DNA from 3 places in the Alcaligenes sp. LTN-3 genome. Region 3 is predicted to be linked to each of the others. Evidence: predicted binding sites of a transcription regulator. Region 3 holds the regulator's gene; each other region holds the start of a gene.
The links. The regulator sigma-54, encoded in region 3, starts transcription at its own class of promoters, with help from an activator protein. The targets are predictions, from matches to a motif close to TGGCANGNAANCTGCTTT.
Positions count from the first base shown of each region.

Region 1: the regulator sigma-54 is predicted to act here: its motif matches at 4,526-4,543, upstream of AC6I6N_RS02750 (phenol hydroxylase subunit).
Region 2: the regulator sigma-54 is predicted to act here: its motif matches at 1,377-1,394, upstream of prpB (methylisocitrate lyase).

Region 1 is NZ_JCAPDN010000001.1:559,466-565,773, reverse strand. It holds gene AC6I6N_RS02775 (NADH:ubiquinone reductase (Na(+)-transporting) subunit F) at 1-933, opposite strand, end outside; gene AC6I6N_RS02770 (phenol hydroxylase subunit P4) at 949-1,311, opposite strand; gene AC6I6N_RS02765 (aromatic/alkene/methane monooxygenase hydroxylase/oxygenase subunit alpha) at 1,378-2,883, opposite strand; gene AC6I6N_RS02760 (MmoB/DmpM family protein) at 2,902-3,174, opposite strand; gene AC6I6N_RS02755 (aromatic/alkene monooxygenase hydroxylase subunit beta) at 3,174-4,181, opposite strand; gene AC6I6N_RS02750 (phenol hydroxylase subunit) at 4,205-4,477, opposite strand; gene AC6I6N_RS02745 (sigma-54-dependent Fis family transcriptional regulator) at 4,829-6,308, shown strand, end outside.
Region 2 is NZ_JCAPDN010000002.1:891,165-897,472, forward strand. It holds gene prpC (bifunctional 2-methylcitrate synthase/citrate synthase) at 1-306, opposite strand, end outside; gene prpB (methylisocitrate lyase) at 411-1,310, opposite strand; gene prpR (propionate catabolism operon regulatory protein PrpR) at 1,565-3,478, shown strand; gene AC6I6N_RS12405 (MFS transporter) at 3,523-4,983, opposite strand; gene AC6I6N_RS12410 (helix-turn-helix transcriptional regulator) at 5,084-5,899, shown strand; gene AC6I6N_RS12415 (malate dehydrogenase) at 6,100-6,308, opposite strand, start outside.
Region 3 is NZ_JCAPDN010000003.1:108,380-114,687, forward strand. It holds gene AC6I6N_RS13465 (TonB-dependent receptor) at 1-530, shown strand, start outside; gene rpoN (RNA polymerase factor sigma-54) at 687-2,072, opposite strand; gene AC6I6N_RS13475 (hypothetical protein) at 2,089-2,643, shown strand; gene AC6I6N_RS13480 (hypothetical protein) at 2,683-2,835, shown strand; gene leuA (2-isopropylmalate synthase) at 2,974-4,668, shown strand; gene AC6I6N_RS13490 (YwqG family protein) at 5,057-5,821, opposite strand; gene AC6I6N_RS13495 (hypothetical protein) at 6,216-6,308, opposite strand, start outside.

The sequences.
Region 1 (6,308 bases), on a different contig from region 3:
CATGGGCGGCGGCCCACACAAATAGGCTTTATTGCCTGAACAGCGTTGCTCAAAGAACTGCCCCACTGCCTCATGTACAAAGCCCACAAAGCCTTCCCAGGCATCTTCCGGCAAGGGCGCATTCAAGGCCGGAATGTAGTGAAAATTGTCATGCTTTTCAACTAGCTGATAGAAATGATCCGCGTGATACAGCTCGGCTTTATTGCGCGCCCCCTGGAATAGATAAATAGGACGGGTATCGCCCTCTTCCAGCAAATCCATAATCATGGATTCGGGGCTGGACAGGCCCGAGCCACCGGCGATGAAAATCGCGCCTTGCGGGTCGGACTTGCGCACAAAGAACTGCCCATAAGGACCAGATACATCCAGAGACTGCCCCACCTCCAGTTCATCATGAAGCCAGGTCGTGCCTGCGCCCCCTTCCACCTTGCGTACGTGCAAATCGATAATGCCGGCCATGGACGGCGGATTCGCAATGGAGAAAGCACGGGTACTGTCGATGGACGGCACCTGCAGGTTGATGTACTGCCCAGCCTGGAACGCCATCGGACGATCCAGTTCGAGGCGGATGTGCTTGATCGTGGGCGACAAGTCTTCAATCAGGACGACCTTGCCCTGATAATCCTCGACGGGCAGCCCCTGAAAATCCGGGTCCACGTCCACATCGGCCTCGATGACCATATCGGATTCGGGCAGGCAGCAGCAAGCCAGCAGCTTGCCTTCGTCCCGCTCCGAATCCATCAGGGCAAAGCTGGACGCATCGCCTGCGTCTGCATAACCTTCCAGCACCTGCACCTTGCAGGTGCCGCAGGTTCCATGTCCACAGGCAAAAGGCAACCAAACCCCTTGTCGCAACGCCGCGTCCAACAAGGTTTGTCCGTCTTCCACCTCGACCACATCACCTGTGGGTTCTACGGTTACCTGATACGTCATTGCTGCCTCCGCCTCTTATACGCCCGTACCCTTGTAGCCATTCAGGCCAGGGGTTTTGAAACGCAACAAGGATTTGTGATCAAAGCCCTGGGCACCCAAGGTGTCGTTCGGGTTCAGTTCAACCGCCTCGCCATTCAGATTCCATTGCACCTTGCTCCACTCGATCTGTTCGAAGTCAGGGTGCTGGGCAAAGCCGGCCGGCATCAATTGCTGAATCAGTTGCGACACCGTCATGTCGGGCTGAACCAGAAAAGCCTTGGCTGAGCAGAACAACAAGTGCTCATCCCAACCGATGTACAACAACATGCTTTCGCCGTAATGCGATTTCTGATCGCGCGCGTAGCCTTGGTAGTCCGGGGTAATTGCAGTAACTGCCATCTTGATCTCCAATTTTTTTAGGTCGTGGCCGCGCCCGCCGGGGGCGCGGTCCTTTGTCTCGTGTGACTAGGCCGTCACTCCTTTCCATTCATTCCAGCGCGCTTGATCCACCGAACCCTTGAAGTCCATATTGTCGACACCCACGTTCAGCTGGTAGTAGTCGCTCAGGATCTTCTCCAGCTCAGGACCACCGCAGCCGCCTTGCAGGATCTGGTTCACCGGCAGCCAGGCCTGGATGTACTTTTCAGGCTCGTGCTCGAAAATGTCGCGGCAGCCATCCGAGCACGTGTGGTAACGCTCGCCCTTGTACTGACTTTGGCGATAGGTAATTTCGTCGGGCTTGTCCATGTCGGTAAAGGTCATGGGCACCTGGCATACCTGGCACAGTTGTGGCAGGCCACTGGAATAGAAACGCTTGCCTTCGGCTTCCATCTTTTTGGCCATTTCCCAACGTGGGCGGTAGTACTTGTCGAACGTATCGGGGTACTTGGCGCTCAGCCAATCCAGTTCCTCGTCGCTGGGGATCCAGGTGTGGAAACCGGCAGCATGGCCGAAGTTGTAGAAAATCCACCAGGCTTGGTGCGAGATGTGCTCTTTCTCTTTCTCGATCACATCGCTGTACTTGGGCATGCGAATGCCATAGCGGGCCAGATCCTTGAACAATGCGCCACCGGCCTGCTCGAAATAGACCTCCCAAGCCTCTTTCCAGGACATGACCTTGTTGGGAAGCATATAGTCCATCATCATGGCCACCACGGACAGCAGGCGGGTGCCGCGCCAGAACCATTTGTCGATCCATTCCTGCACAATCGGCACGTTGTCCTCGTGCTGCTCCAGCAGGAACTTGATCACTTCCAGACCCAGCGTCATGTGGCGTGCTTCGTCAGACTGCGAGCTGAAGCCGAAAGTCACGGTGGCCATGTCGCCGTTGTAGGCCGCACCCGACATAAAGGGCACAAACAGCAAGTTGGTCAGCACATACTCGAAGGAGAAGCTGATTGCCAACAGAAATTCAAAGGGGCCTGCAGCACGGGCATCTTCAAAAAAAGACTTGGGCACGGACAGGTACCAGACGCGGTCGTGCATATGGCTCCAGTCCTGGAAGCCATTGAAAAACTTGTTGTAGTGGCTCATGGCGTGAACCTGCGTCTGGACGTGACGCAGCTCGTCAATCGACTGCATCTGGCACGCAATACGTGCGCCAATGCCGCTGAATTGACGTCCCACATGGGAGTAGCCCTGGTAAGCCTGGTATTCCAACGGGGTCACCGCCGTCAGGAACACCTTGATCGCGTTCAGATAACGCGGATCGGAAATATTCATCTGGCCATTGTTCTGCGCGAAGGCATCAAAAATGGCGTACAGCTTCTTTTCTTTTTCAGCCTGGTACTTCCAGTACGCGTCCATTGTCAGACGGAACGGATCTTCCCATTTGGACCAGTCGGTAATCTTGATTCCCTCGAACTCCTCGTAGGGGAAGGCGTCCTTGCGATCCTGATAGCTGAATTCCCAGTCCAGATCACGCGTCAGATAACGATATTTGTCTTTGATATTTAGTTTTTTCGTGGCCATATTGCCCCCTTTTCTGATTTAGCTGTTCCAGTGCAACAACAAGCGGTCTTCATCTTCATCCACATTGCCACCCAAGGTGATCAGATTCAGATGCAGTTCCTGCATGTCCCACTGCTGCCCGTACTTTTCTTCCACGGTCTCGCGCTTGACGGTCAGTTGGCCCACACACTCAATGCGAATCATGGCTGGCTGATAAATCACCGTGGCGTCCGGGTTGTCTTGCTCGATGGCCTCGACGATGTAGCGCGACATGTCGTTGTCTTGCAGACCGATATAAACCTTGGATTTCATCAGGCTTCTCCCCCCAGGCTCAGGCCTGCTTTCGTGACGCGTTTGGCAATGGTTTCCTGCACTTGTGCCCAAACTTGATCCACCTGGTCGGCAAAGGCCGCCTGGATGTAGGGCATGAAGGCGGCTTGCACTTGCGGCAGCCACTGATCCAGCCAGTTTTGCAATTGCTGCTTGTTTTGCTCGCTTTCAGCAACGGCAATCTTGAAGACACTATCGCTCCAGTTGGACAGGTCTTTATGACAATCCAGCATGAACTCCAGCAGCATATCCAGATCGCGGCCGCCTTCCTTGGCCAGATCCGCCACCAGCCCCTGATACACCACTTGATGCACCACGGTGTTGATCAGCAAGGACTGCACCAGCAGCAGTTCAAACCAGTCTTTCCGAACCAGCGTTTTTTCGCACAAGGCACGCAGACCTTGCCAGGCCGCATCCTGCATCCAGGCCTCTTTGGCCTGGCTCAGGGAATCGGCACTATTGCCATCAATCAGCAGGCCAATACGGGAGACGTATTGCGCCATACCCAGCGCGTCCATCCCGGCATAGAGACAGGCTTGGGTAATAGTGGTGCCATACCCATAGGCCGAGCCGGACATGAAGTTCAGATTGGCGGTTTGCTCGATGTGGCGCAAAGGCAGCAGCAAACGGGTGACCTTGGCTTTGACCTCCTCGCTCAGGTACTGGGCCAGATCACGCTTTTCAAAAAAGCCGTAATTGGTTTCAGCCGCTTCCTGCATGCGGGCACGGTTTTGCACGTAAGCACCGTAGTAGAACTGACGGGGGTCACGGAACACATACCAATCCTTCATCTGGATGGCGGTATGCGTGGGGTCATTCAGGGTCTTGTCCGGCATCCACAGGGGCCGGTAATGAAAGTTGGCCGTCGCCTGGGCATCGTATGTCGCTTCCTGGTAGCGGGTAGCCGGCTTTTCACCAAAGCGGCGAGCCACGTTGGCGAAGGTTTGCCGCACGGGCTGCAAACTGGCCGTTTTAATTTCTAATGTCATCCTCTTGTTCTCCTGAATAAAACCTACTGGGCTTCAGCCTGACGGCTGTTACCGACCAAAGTGTCATAACCAAAACGCCATTTTTCTTCGTTCTCGTCATTGACCCGCATTTGCTCCTCGCTCATGGGCTGGACATTGTTCTGCAGGCAAAACTGCTCAAATGCCGCCGGTGGCATGACCAGTTCCACAAACAGGTCCGGCTGACCAATAGCAAAATCAAATTCCACAAAGCGGGCATTGGCCGGACTGCGCACGCGTACGTACTTTGTCAAAGTGGGCAAGCTCGTGTCTGACATCGGTTCTCCTCCTGATCAAGCTGTTGCATGAGTGTCCACAGCCTGTTCATAGCAAACTGCGTGCCAACTTTATGTTTGAAGGATTTAACCCTTTAGGATTAAAGAGATAGAGGGGGTGGCAGTCAGATACCCTGTGCTGCTGAGCGGCTGGCTCAACAGAAAATTGATCATTTGATCAAGTGCTTAGCGCCGTTTTCATCAAATGCTGAGTTAGGGTAAAGCCCTAGAAAAAACCGTTTTATCCGTCCTCTGGACACTATTCTGTTTTCCTTGAGTCACCAGAAAGACAGGCGGCATACTGATTTTTAAAACACCCAAAACCACAATAAGAAACAACAGATGGAGACAGCCATGGGGGCTACGGAACTCACACTGCCATTAAGTCAGGACCTGATCGACGCCATTCGCTTTGATGCCCGTGAAGGAAAAATATGGTTTGGCGAGCAGCGCATGCTTTTGCTGCATGCCAGCGGTTTTGGTCAGCTACGCAAGGAGCTGATTGCCTCTTTGGGCAGCGAGCGCGCCAAATACTTTCTGATGCGCTTTGGCTACCACGCCGGCATGAAAGATGCTGAAGTGTCCCAAAAAGTGCGCCCGGACCTCTCATTGAAAGAGACCTTTCTGGCCGGCCCACAAATGCACACCATTCGCGGCATGGTCAAAGTGGTGCCTACTTCTCTGACTTTTGATCGCGATGCCGGCCAGTACTACGGCGAATTTGACTGGTTTGATTCCTACGAAGTCAGCAATCACCAGAAAGAGCACGGCCAATCCAGCGAGCCGGTCTGTTGGAGCTTGCTTGGGTATGCCAGTGGCTACACCAGCTTCTATATGGGCAAGAGCATCATCTACAAAGAAACCCAATGCGGCGCCATGGGCCACAGCCACTGCAAGATCGTGGGCAAGCCTGCCGAAGAATGGGAAGCGGATGACCCCGAGATTGACCGCTTCATGCTGCCTGACCCGGTTCAGGACGAACTGTTTGCCTTGCGATGTGAGCTGGTGAAGTTGCGCGAACAGGAGTTCAAACACTCCAGCGCCAACTTCACCTTGCCCAACTCCATTGGCCAGTCCGCCGCCTACCAGGCCGCCTGTCATCTGCTGGAAAAGGCGGCACAAAGCAAAGTCTCCGTGCTGCTGCTGGGGGAAACCGGCGTCGGGAAAGAAGCCTTCGCGCGCGGCCTGCACGCCGCCAGCGATCGGGCAGATCAGCCCTTTATTGCAGTGAACTGTGCGTCCATTCCCCCGGAGCTGATTGAGTCAGAACTATTTGGTGTCGAGAAAGGTGCTTATACCGGCGCGCATAAATCCCGCCCCGGTCGCTTTGAGCGTGCCCAGAGTGGCACCATCTTTCTGGATGAAATCGTGGAGCTATCGCCCCGGTCCCAGGCCGCCCTGCTCCGTGTCTTGCAGGAACAGGAGCTGGAGCGCGTCGGTGATGAAAACATCCGCCATATCGATGTACGCGTCGTGGCCGCCACCAACGAAGATCTGGCCGAGGCCGTACAAAAAGGCACTTTCCGTGCCGACCTGTACTATCGCCTGAATGTCTTTCCCATCCACATCCCGCCGCTGCGTGAGCGCAAGGAAGACATTCCGTTACTGACCGAGTATTTTCTGAACAAGTACTCCAGTCTGTACAAAAAGCACGTGCTGGGGGTGAGCGACCGCAGCCGGGAATTGTTGATGCAGTACGACTGGCCAGGCAATATCCGCGAGTTCGAGAACATGATCGAGCGCGGTGTCATCCTGACCGAACACAATCATGAAATCGAAACCCACCACCTGTTTCCGCAACAGAAAAGTGCCTTACAGTATCTGAGCAGTTTGA
Region 2 (6,308 bases), on a different contig from region 3:
GCTGTGGGCAGGCAGGGTTTCCAGAGCGGTTTGCAGGGCCAGGGGCAGGCCGCGCAGGCGCTTGAGCTTTTGCTTGTACGCGCGCAGTTCGTCGCGGTTGGGCAATTTGCCGTGAATCAGCAAATGCGCCACTTCCTCAAATTCGCAAGCCTGGGCCAGATCCAAGATATCGTAGCCGCGGTAGTGCAGATCATTGCCACTGCGACCGACCGTGCACAAGGCGGTATTGCCTGCCACAACGCCAGACAGGGCAACAGATTTCTTGGGCTTGAAGCCAGTGCTAGGGGTGTTCTCAGTACTGCTCATAAAGGTCTCCTGGTTGCTGGGCAGCCAGCACGAGGCTGGCTGCTAAATGGGGTTTTACCCGCGCAAAGGCCCTGTCAAAGGGCCGGGCGGGAGCCTGTGGGGGCTCAGGACTTCTTGTTTTTCTGGAACAGCTTGTCGAGGCTTTGCTCGTAAGCATGGTAGCCGATACGATCGTACAGTTCTTCACGAGTCTGCATCAAATCGATGACATTTTTTTGATGTCCGTCACGACGGATCGCCTGGTAGACAGTTTCGGCGGCCTTGTTCATGGCGCGGAAGGCGGACAGGGGGTAGAGCACCATGGCGACATTGGCCGACGCCAGTTCTTCCACGGTGAACAAGGGGGTCTGACCGAACTCGGTAATGTTGGCCAGCACAGGCACATTCAGGGTTTCGGTAAAGCGACGGTAGGTGTCCAGATCGTAGCAGGCTTCAGCAAAAATGCCGTCAGCACCGGCTTCCACACAAGCCTGGGCACGTTCCAGGGCGGCGTCCACACCTTCAACCGCAATCGCGTCGGTACGAGCCATGATGAAAAATTCTGGGTCGGTACGGGCGTCAACAGCGGCCTTTACACGGTCTGCCATTTCGCCGGTGCTGACGATTTCTTTGCCGGGGCGGTGACCGCAACGCTTGGCACCCACCTGGTCCTCGATGTGGCAAGCGGCGGCGCCGAACTTGATCAGGCTTTTGATCGTGCGGGCGATGTTAAAGGCCGAAGCACCAAAGCCGGTATCAATGTCCACCATCAATGGCAGATCGCATACATCGGTGATGCGGCGAATGTCAGTCAGCACGTCATCCAGGGTGTTGATGCCCAGATCAGGCAAGCCCAAAGAGCCAGCCGCTACACCGCCACCCGACAAGTAGATGGCGCGGTAGCCGGCGCGTTGGGCCAACAAAGCGTGGTTGGCGTTGATGGCGCCGATGATTTGCAAAGGCTGTTCTTCACGCAGGGCCTGGCGAAAACGGGCGCCTGCCGATGTCAGTTGGTTTTGGCTCATTTGGGGCTCCAGATCACAAGATAAGAAAATGTCGTCAGCGTGATGCTGCGATGGGTTGTTGCTACTAAAGCAAATGCTGTGCCAAGTTCAGCCGGTGAAGATGATGAAAGCTCTGAAGCCAGACGAGGCGGGAATGTCTTGATCGCTCGCAGGTGTCCCTCTTTTTTGCAAATACGGTATTTCATTGTTTTGTGTTTCAATACTGAAACGTAATTTGAAACAATGTCGCATTGTTGATGCCTGGGTGAAATCACATGCCTTATCCTTCCCCCCTTCCTGCTCGGCTGCGTCTGGTGGCTTTTGGCCTGCATGGACTGCGTTCTCTCTTGGAAGAGTTGGTGCCGCAGTTCCGCGCCCAGGCCGAAATCCTGATCGTGGACAAAGCCTATGGCGAGGCTGTGCAAGCCGTGCAGGTTTTGCGACAAACCGGTGCAATCGACGTTCTGGTGTCCGCTGGTTCCAACGGCAGTTATTTGCGTGAGCATCTGGACTTGCCGGTGGTGCTGGTGCATCCGGGTGGCTTTGACATTATGGGCAGTCTGGCCTCGGCACAGGCCGAGCGTAAAGCCGTGGTGACCTATGGCGAAATGCCGCTGGAACTAATGGAGTTCGTGCAGCGTTTTGATCTGCCCGTGGAGCTACGCAGCTATCGCAGCGAGGCTGATGCACGTAGCTGTGTTCAGGATTTGAAAGAGCTGGGCGTGGAGTGGGTGCTGGCACCCGGTCTGGTGGTGGATCTGGCGCGTGAGAATCAAATGGAGGGCGTGCTGCTGTATTCACAAGGAGCCGTTCGCCAGGCGCTGGAATCCGCTATCGAACTGGCCCGTGTTGCGCGCGCTGAAGCGGCCCGTCGGGATCGCTTGAATACGATTCTGGCGCAGTTGCGTGACGGTGTGGTGTCAGTGGACAGGGACGAGCGGATTGAAACCGTTAACCCGGCCATGGAGGCCTGGTTGGGCCAACCCGCCCAAGCTGTGATTGGCCGCCGCTTGGGTTCCTTGTACCCCGAACTGGATCTGGCCGGTACGCTGCGCAGCCTGGAAGTGCAACTGGATACGGTGCAGCAAGTGGCTGGTCGCACCGCGATTGTGACCCGTATGCCGATTTTGGAGCAGGGGCGGTTGAGCGGGGCCGTGCTGCTATGCCAGGACCCGGCTGCGATTCAGCGATTGGACCGCAGTTTGCGTTCACGCAGTCAGCAAGTGGCATCGCGTCATGCCCGGTACGAGTTATCCGATCTGGTGGGGCAAAGTTCGCCCATGTACAAGCTGCGTGCCCAGGCTCAGGCGTGTGCACAAAGCACGGCGACCACCCTGATTATCGGCGAGAGTGGTACAGGTAAGGAGCTGCTGGCTCAAGGGATTCATAGTGCCAGTGCCAGACGCGCACAGCCCTTTGTAGCGGTGAACTGTGCCGCTTTCCCCGACAGCCTGCTGGAAAGCGAGCTGTTCGGCTATGTGGAAGGCGCATTCACAGGCTCCAGCCGGGGCGGCAAAGTCGGGCTGGTGGAAGCGGCTCACACTGGCACCCTGTTTCTGGACGAGATCGGGGAAATGCCCTTGCCCTTGCAAACTCGTTTGCTGCGTGTGCTGCAAGAAAAAGAAGTCCTGCGTATTGGGGCGATTGAACCCACGCCGGTGGATGTACGTGTGATTGCGGCCACTCACCGGGATCTGGCCGCGCAAGTTAAAGAAGGCGTGTTCCGTCAGGACCTGTTTTATCGTTTGAATATTCTGGTGCTGCGTTTGCCGCCCTTGCGTCGGCGTACCCAGGATTTGCCGGAACTGGTGGAGCATCTCTTGGCAAAAGTGGCCCAGCGTCTGGGTGGGGCTGTAACACTGAATCCGGATTGGCTGGCTGAGTTGTTGGAGCTGGGTCGTCACTACTCCTGGCCCGGCAATATCCGCGAGCTGGAAAACCTGATCGAACGTTTGATGGTCCTGGGCACAGTGCAAGGCGATCAGGCTGTGGTGCTGGAAGATATTGCGCCGGAGTTGCGGGCGGTGGTGGCCGAGCCTGCCATGCCAGCGCTGCGCGATCAGCAAGAGCGCAGCGAACAGGAGCATCTGGCCAAGGTGCTGGAAGAGTGTGGTGGGAATCGCGCCCTGGCCGCCCAGCAACTAGGGATCAGTCGCAGCACTTTGTGGCGGAAGTTGCACAAAATGTGATGTCGGCCCCTGTGTGCCAGAGGGGGGACACAGAAGGCCGTTTTTTAGGTCTGTTGCACGTCTTGATGAGCCCTGCTTAAGGCCAGTAATAGAAAACTGATCAGTACGGAGGCCAGCAGGTTGTAGCTCAGGCCGATTACAAAGGCAGAGGCATATTGTTCCGCCTGGGATGAGGCAGCGCTGCTAGCGTTTTGTCCTGCATTAAAGAGTAGTCCAACGACGGCAACCCCAAGGGCGGCTCCCACCTGCTGGATGCTGGAAATGACGCCTGATGCCATGCCTGCCTGGGCCTCGTTTACAAAACCCAGAACCAGATTCAACAAGGGGGTCATGATCAAACCTTGGCAGGCTCCTAAAAAAATTAAGGCCGGAATCAGGTGGACAGGTTCTGTCTGTGCGCCTGCCCAGGCAACTTGGCCGATCAGCCAGGCAAACGAGACGGCGTAGCCAGCAGCGCCAAGCGTAATCACACGGGTGCCGTAGCGTGTAACAAGTCGTGGTGCACTGAGAGAGGCTGCAACAAAGCCCACGCTGGCGGGGGCGAAAATACTGCCCGCGTGGAACGGACTTAAGCCCAGCCCACTTTGCAGTAAAAGAGCAAAGCAGAGAAAGAAAGAGCTGGCGGTGGAGTACACCAACAAGACCAGTAGGGCTCCCAAGGCAAAACGGGGCTGTGCCAGAAGCTGCATATCCACCAAGGGTGGGTGTCCTGCGCATCGGCGCCTTTCTTGTTGCTTGTAAAAAATGACGAATAACAAGCCGGCTGCGGCCAGAGCGGCTAGGCTGGAGACAGGCCAGCCGTGCTCCGAACTTTGGATCAGGGGGATCAGTAGCAGGCCCAGGGCAAGGCTGATCAGGACTACGCCTGTACTATCTAGCCCTTGGCCGTGCGGGGCTCGGGTTTCAGGGATATAGCGGGCCAAGGCAATGGCCAGCAGCCCTATGGGGATATTGATCAGGAAAATGCTGCGCCAACCCAGGCCGAACAGGTCGGCATGAATTAGCCAGCCTCCCAGTATTTGCCCGGCAATGGCGGCTAGCCCCAGGGTCATGCCCAGCAAGCCAAAGGCGCGGCGGCTGTGATCTCCCTCAAAGTTGACCCGAATGGAAGCATAGACCTGGGGAAAGAGTAGGGCGGCAGCCAGGCCCTGCAATACCCTGGCGATGATCAATAAAAAAGCGGTGGGTGCCAGACCGCATAGGGCCGACGCCAGCGTAAAACTCGCCATGCCGATGATAAAGAGTCTGCGTCGGCCAAATAGATCGCCCAGCCGTCCGCCTGTAATGAGCAGCACGCCAAAAGCCAGTTCGTAGCCCGCCACGATAAAGCCGATCTGGCTAAAGCTGGCGCCCAGTTGGCTCTGAATATTGGGGATAGCGACATTGACGACGAATAGATCAAAAATGGTGACGAAGCCCGCCAGAAGTAATACCGACAGGCCCAGCCAGGCAGGAGTGTGGGAGGCGCCGGAGGGGGAGTGTGGAGAGTGAGTCTTGGAGTTCATGATGTGTGCTTCAGGTAAAAACCTGTGTATTCTTGAACTCTTTTTAAGCCATTACAATTTAACTGCTTATGCTATTACTGAAAGCAATGGGGTTCTGGTCATGAGAACGCTGGAACGAACGCGCCCGGACCTGTCAGCCTTTTTGCGGGCTTGTCGTGAACGGCTTTTGCCCGAGGAGGTGGGCTTGCCCAGCGGCGGGCGCCGTCGGACTCCGGGGCTGCGTCGTGAGGAAGTCGCCGCGTTGGCAGGGGTCGGGCTGACCTGGTACACCTGGCTGGAACAAGGGCGTGATATCGGAGTGTCGGCCCGCTTTTTGGATAATCTGGCTCGTGTCTTGAAACTGGACGCCGCCGAACGGCGCCACTTGTTTTTGCTGGCGCATGAGCGCCTGCCTGCCGAGCCAGGAGTCACCTGGTGTGTTTTGCCGCCCTTGGTGCGACGCTTGATGCATGATTTGCCTCATCCAGCGTTTGTTTTGAATCTGCGCTGGGATGTCCTGGGTTCTAATTCTTTGGCCGATGAGGTGCTGGGCTTGGGGGCGTATCCGCAGGGGCAGCGCAATCTGCTGTGGCAGATGTTTACGAACCCCGCTTTGCACGCACGCTTTGTACCCTGGGAGGCACAGGCTTTGGCGATGTTGTCTAGTTTTCGCCGCGATTTTGCCCGCGCAACGGAAGGCACGGATATTCATGAGCTGGCCGATGAGCTCAAGCGTGTGTCACCCGAGTTCAAAATGGGATGGGAGCAGCATGATGTGCAGCCGCCTTGCGGTGGACGGCTTTGCTTGACGGTGCAAGGAGAGCGGCGCGAGTTTGAGCAAACCTCGCTCATCATTGATGAGAGCCGCCATTTGCGTCTGGTGGTGTATGTACCCGCTTTGCAGGACGGTAAAGGCGATGGAAGCGGTCCAGGCTAGTGTTGTATAGGGCTTGTAAAGTGCAAGCCGTAAGTGCTCAGTCGTGCTCTGATAGTGATGGCAGGGCACTGACCGTACGTGCCGGGTTTCAAGCACTTGGCACCAAGGACTTGGCATCGAGCATCAGATAGCGGGCAGCAGGCATCAGGCAAAAAAAATCCCCGCCGATCAGGCGGGGATTGCAGACACTGACGGCTTAATTAGCCCAGCAGGTCTTTCACACCGTCACGCTCTTCCAGCAGCTCGTTCAGGGTGTGGTCCATGCGCTCACGCGAGAAGGCGTCGATTTCTAGACCTTCAACACGCTTGTACTCACCGTTTTCGGTGGTGACAGGGACGCCGTAGATGATGCCTTCAGGAATACCGTAGGAGCCGTCCGAAGGAACACCCATGGTGACCCATTTGCCGT
Region 3 (6,308 bases):
CCGCCGCCCTGTTCGACATTACCCAGCCCAATAGCTACGAGAGCAATGAGCGCTTCAATGGCAAGCCCAACTTGAGCTACGACGGTCGTCAGCGCAACCGAGGCGTGGAAGTACAGGTGTTTGGCCAGATTGCCAAGAACTGGCGCCTGACTGGCGGTATCGCCTACCTGGATCCGAAAATCCGCAAGGCCAGCAACCCGGATACCGAAGGGCGTAGCGCCGTTGGCCTGTCCCGCTGGGTTGCCAAGGCCGGGATTGAATGGGACACCCCCTTTGTTCAAGGCCTGACCTTAAATGCCAATCTGCACACCCAGTCCAAGCAATATGCCAACGCCAGCAACAGTTACTACATGCCGGGCGTGACCACTTATGACCTGGGCATGCGCTACAAAACACGTTTTGCCGGCAAGGAAGTGACCTTGCGCGCCAGCCTGGAAAACGTAGGCAATAAAGCCTACTGGGTCGTGCCTTTAAGCAATGGCCAAGGCTCACCACGTACCTTCCTGGCTTCGGCCACCATGAAATTCTAAATAGACCAACAACAACCCTGCGATCCAGTGACTCCGTCTGGATGGCAGGCGCTAACTTTGCTTTTGCAGGGCCTGTTCATGCGTGTATGCAGGCCCTGTTTTTTTTATTGTTTCCAAGGTCTTGCCAAGTATCTTGAGCCTGCTGTGGCTGTCGCCCTAGACTCCCGCCGCTGCCCGCATCTTGCGCTGTGAAGCCGGTGCCAAACCTTCCGCCTCCCGGTACTTGGCCACTGTACGGCGCGCCAACGTCAAGCCCTGAGCCTGCAAGAGATCGGTAATCTGCTGGTCCGACAAAGGCTTGGCCGGTGGCTCGTCACGAATCATCTGTACAATCTGCGCCCGCACCGAAGCAGCGGACATATCGGCCTTGCCATCCACACTGGCCAAGGCCACGGTAAAGAACTGTTTAAGCTCCATCACCCCATGCGGCGTCTGCATGTACTTTTGCCGCGTTGCACGCGAAATCGTCGACTCATGCAAATCTAGTTCAGCCGCCAGATCGGCCAACTGCATGGGTTTCAAGGCCGACACACCCTGCGTGAAGAAATCCTGCTGCATCTGCACGATCGCTTGTGCTACGCGCAAAATCGTCACAAAGCGACTGTTGACGCTGCGCAGCAAGCCGGTCGCTTTTTGGCGCTCTGCCAATAAGGCTGGGTGCGCTTCAATTTCATAATCGTGCAGGTTCACCAGTTGCAGGCGCGGTACAGCCAGGGGATTCAAGGCCGCCTGCCAGCTATCCTTGCCACGAATCAGCAAGACGTCCGGCACGACATACGCCGAGACATTCTGTGTCCAGGCACGCCCCGGCTTGGGGTCCAGTTTCAGGATCAAATGATGGGCCCGCTCCACCAGCTCGGCCGGATAGAGGCCTGCACAGCGCTGACGCAGTTGACTGGGCGAGGCCAGAACGCCGACATGCTCACGCACCAGATAGCGGGCGCAATCAAACAAGGCGGGCTCCAGTTGCTGGGCCTGTTGCATCAGTTGCAAGCTCAGGCACTCGGCCAGATCCCGCGCACCGACACCGGCCGGGTCCAAAGACTGCACCTGTGCCAGCGCGCAGCGCAAATCACTTTCATCAATATCCAGCTCAGCGGGCAGGCAGGCCAGCACCTCGTCCAAAGAGACGGGCAGGTAGCCGTTATCGTCCAGCTCGTCGATTAACAACTGTGCCAGGACCCGGTCACGGTCGCTCAAACGCAACAATCCCAACTGCTCGCTTAGATAAGCAGCCAGGTCCTGATCAATGGCCGATTCGGGGGACCAATCAGGGTCATGCGAATCCCCTTGGTGCTTGGGAAACTCCAGACTCGCCCACGAGGATTCCGCCTCGCCCGAAGCGGCTTCGGGCAATGGCTCGGCGGCGACATCCATCTGCACGTCCAAACGTTCCAGCAAAGGGTTGTCCAGCAAAGCTTGAGCCAACTCCTGCTCCAGCTCGGCCCCCGATAGCTGCAACACTTTAATAGACTGTTGCAATTGCGGCGTCAAAACCAGCGTTTGCTGCTGGCGTAAATCTAGTGACTGACGCGTAAGCATAGGTACAATCGTTTCCATGAAAACTGACAACGCCCAGACACCCACCGCCAACGATAGTCAGGCTCTGCGTAGCACTCTGTTCAAGCTGTGCGCCACAGCCACTATTATCTGCACCGTCATCACTGTCGTAGTAGCCATTATCTGGTGGGACCTTCTCAACCGTCTTATCAGCTTCGGGCGTGGCCTGGATTACTCTGGCCTGCAGGCCTTGAGCATTCAAAACCTGGCGCTGATCAAACAATACAACCCGTTTTTCTGGTGGACGGTAGTGGGCGTCATAACGCTCATTATTGCCTATCTTTTGTATGGCTTTATACAAAGGGTCATGCAACGCAACCAGCAACGCATTATCGACGAGTCCACCGTGGCTCAGTTAGCCCGATCGCTCAGCCGTCCGGCCCGTGAAGTCATTTTGTGGTGCTGGCCCGATCAGCGCAGCCCTTTGACTGTGGGTGATTTACAACGCGCCTATAGCGAGTTGCGCGCTGGCCGCTTTGGCAAGATCGAACTGGCCGAGCAACAAAGCCGCCTGTTACAGGCCGACTATGAGCGCCAAGAACCACAAACCTGACACTTGCCTTCCTGTTTCTTTTGTGTTTGACTAACGGTCATGACTCACGCACGCCAACTCTCCTACGCTTGCCAAGGTTTCAGCCCCGCCGCTGAAGCAACCTTGTCGCGTTCCGTGCGTGAAGGCCGTTCCTCGGCCCCTGCCTCCATCCTATCCCAGCTGCTACTACTAGCGTCCGGTTGCCGGGCCTAGTGTCCTGTGGCAGTTCGGCAGCCAATACTCAGCCACATCTACGTCATTTGTGCCGCCACCGGCCTACGTAAATGCTGCAATCGCTGGTGACGGCAAGAAGTAATCAACACTTTTTGTCCGACAGGTATCCCCATGGCAATGCTGAAAAACCCCTCTCAAAAGTATCGTCCTTTTGTCGCCTTTGATCGCGACTTCGCCGAGCGCACCTGGCCGTCCAAGCGCATTACCAAAGCGCCCATCTGGATGAGCACTGACTTGCGTGACGGCAATCAGTCCCTGATCGAGCCCATGAACGTGGCTCGCAAACTGCGCTTTTTCGAGCAACTCGTCAAAATCGGTTTCAAGGAAATCGAGGTCGGTTTCCCTTCCGCATCGCAGACCGACTTCGATTTCGTTCGCAAGCTGATCGACGAAAACCGTATCCCTGAAGACGTCACCATCATCGTCTTGACGCAATCGCGTGAAGACCTGATCAAGCGCACAGTCGAAGCCGCTGCGGGCGCCAAACGCGCCATCATTCACTTGTACAACGCATGTGCGCCGGCCTTTCGCAAGGTCGTCTTTAACTTGAGCAAGGACGAGATCAAGGAAATTGCCTTGACCGGTACACGTCTGGTCAAAAGCGAAGTGGCCAAGTACCCGCAAACCCAATGGGGCTACGAGTACTCGCCCGAAGTGTTCAGCACCACCGAGCCTGAATTCGCTCTGGACGTGTGTAATGCGGTGGTGAAAGCCTGGGACCCAGCCGCCGACGAGCGCGTCATTTTGAACTTGCCCGCCACCATTGAGGCCACCACGCCCAATATGTACGCCGACCAGATCGAGTGGATGCACAACAATCTGGAGCAACGCAGCAACGTGACCCTGAGCGTACACCCGCACAATGACCGTGGCACGGCAGTAGCGGCTGCTGAACTGGCCGTGATGGCGGGCGCAGACCGTATCGAAGGCTGCTTGTTCGGTAGCGGCGAGCGCACCGGCAACGTCTGCCTGGTGACCTTGGCCCTGAACCTGTACACCCAGGGTGTGAACCCTGAGCTGGACTTCTCGGACATCGACGAAGTGCGCCGCACCGCCGAGTACTGCAACCAGTTGCCCGTGCACCCACGCCATCCTTACGCGGGCGACCTGGTGTTTACCGCCTTCTCCGGCTCCCACCAGGACGCCATCAAGAAAGGCTTGGCACAGCAAAAATCCGACGAACTGTGGGAAGTGCCTTACTTGCCAATCGACCCGGCCGACCTGGGCCGCAGCTACGATGCGGTTATTCGCGTCAACAGCCAGTCAGGCAAGGGCGGTGTGTCCTACCTGCTGGAACAAGAGCACGGTCTGGTCTTGCCACGCCGCATGCAAATCGAATTCAGCCGTGCCATTCAGCGCGTGACCGATTCTTCCGGCAAGGAAGTAACACCTGCAGATGTGTACGGCATTTTCGAGTCCGAATACCTGAACTGCAAAAAGCACTACAAGCTGCTCAAGCACAACATCATCAGCCAGCCGCACGCCGACAGCGGCCAGCAATTCACGATTGAAGTGGATGTGGAACACGACGGTCAGGTTCGCACCTTGAAGGGGTCGGGCGAAGGCGCGATCTCTGCCTTTGTGAATGCTTTGGATATGTCCATCAAGATCATGGACTACAACGAACACGCCATTGGTTCCGGTGCGGAAACCCGCGCTGCCGCTTACGTGGAAATGCGTATCGGTGACAGTCCATCGGGCTTTGGTGTGGGCGTTCACGCCGACATCGTGACATCCTCCTTCCTGGCGATCTTGAGCGCGGTTAACCGCCACACCATCGCCCAGCAAGAAGCTGAAGCGACCACCGCCTAACGATCTTTATGTCGCGACTGGGGTGGTGATCCCACTCCAGCGCCCGCCCGGCCCATCCCGGCCGCGCCTGACCCGCTTTCGCAGCCCGACTTATCGTCGCTCTGCCTGCAACCCGCCCACAAGGCGGGTTTTTCGTGGGCGCAGCATGACTGCTCATCTCAACACGCGGCAAACCCAGCAACGAAGTGCAACCCGCATCAACAATGGCGCAAACATCCACCTTGGCTTGGCTTGGCTTGGCTTGGCTTGGCTTGGCTTGGCTTGGCTTGGCTTGGCTTGGCTTGGCTTGGCTTGGCTTGGCTTGGCAACAGAGCGTAGGGGAAATATCCTCAGCCTTTGTTATTTCGCGTCAACGCAACCAGCCATGCCTTCAATAGCTTGATTGCCCTTAACCGCAGTCAACCTGCAAACGGCTGAAGTCTTTGGCCCGTAATTTATCGTCCTCGATAAAAGCCATGAGGCGTGCACCATCCTGCCAGCACCAATGCAGTTTTTCGTGCGACTGTACGGTCAGCAAAGAGCGCCAGCGCGATTGACTTGGATGCTCCACCTGATTGGGCGTAGGGTCATAAGCCAGGCTGTCCCAGGAAGGACGGCCCAACAGATAGTCGCCAGGCAAATCACCGTTTTCTTCCAGCTTATCGAACCAGTCGTAGAGTTCCTCGAAAGGCACTGGCCAATCCTGACGCAGTTCTTCATGACGCGGAATGTCGATGCAGTTTTCAAACTGCAGCGCCCAGCTACGGGTACTCCAGCGGTGGGGCGCCTGGATCTCCTGAAAACCGCTGGTGTCTGGCCAGTAGTAAGCCTTGAGGTAGTCTTGGTCACGCCAGAAAATGGCATCGTCTTCATCGAAACCGTAGAACAGTGACAGCAGGCCGCTGCTGGGCAAATCAGCCGGGCGATCCGGCCCCTTGGGCAATTCCGCGAAGTTGATCTGGCCAACAAACAGATAATGGCCGTCAGGATGCTCGGGCCAGGTAAAACCGGGAGGCACCATAGGTTGACCACCAAAACGACTTTGCAAGGGCTGGCCCTTGTCCTTACCCAAATGGATAGCCACCGCTGGCTGCGCCAAATCCAGGAAATACTGTTTATGCGCTTGCAGCAGCGGCGAGGCATCAAGGTGTTTTTCTAGCGTTTTGAGATCCATATTGCTTCGGGTGACAGGGTTGCTGACTATGCCGGCTAAGGCCAAGTCTGAATCTGCTGGATTGTAATAAGCCCTTGGGGACTGAGCCTATGCATTGTGTAACTGGAGCTCAGGCAGGAACAAGGCTAGGCCGACAGCCGTTCAAATGATTAAGGTATACCTGCCCCGTGTAGTGGCGCTGGCAGCGGCAATAACGGCGATGATGACGGTGACGGTGGCTATGGCTGTGGCTGTGGCTGTGGCTGTGACTGTGACTGTGACTGTGACTGTGACTGTGACTGTGACTGTGACGGCAGCATCAACTGCAAACCAACCGCCTTACAAGCCCAAAAGCATTCAAAAAAACATAAAAAAACCGGCCCTACAGAGCCGGTTTTCCATTGCCTTGGCCTGATCAGTACGTGACCGCCAAACCCGGCAAATCCACGGTGACCTGCATGGAACCCACCGCTTGCAAGCAATGGCGTGCAAATTCCTGGGCGCGTTC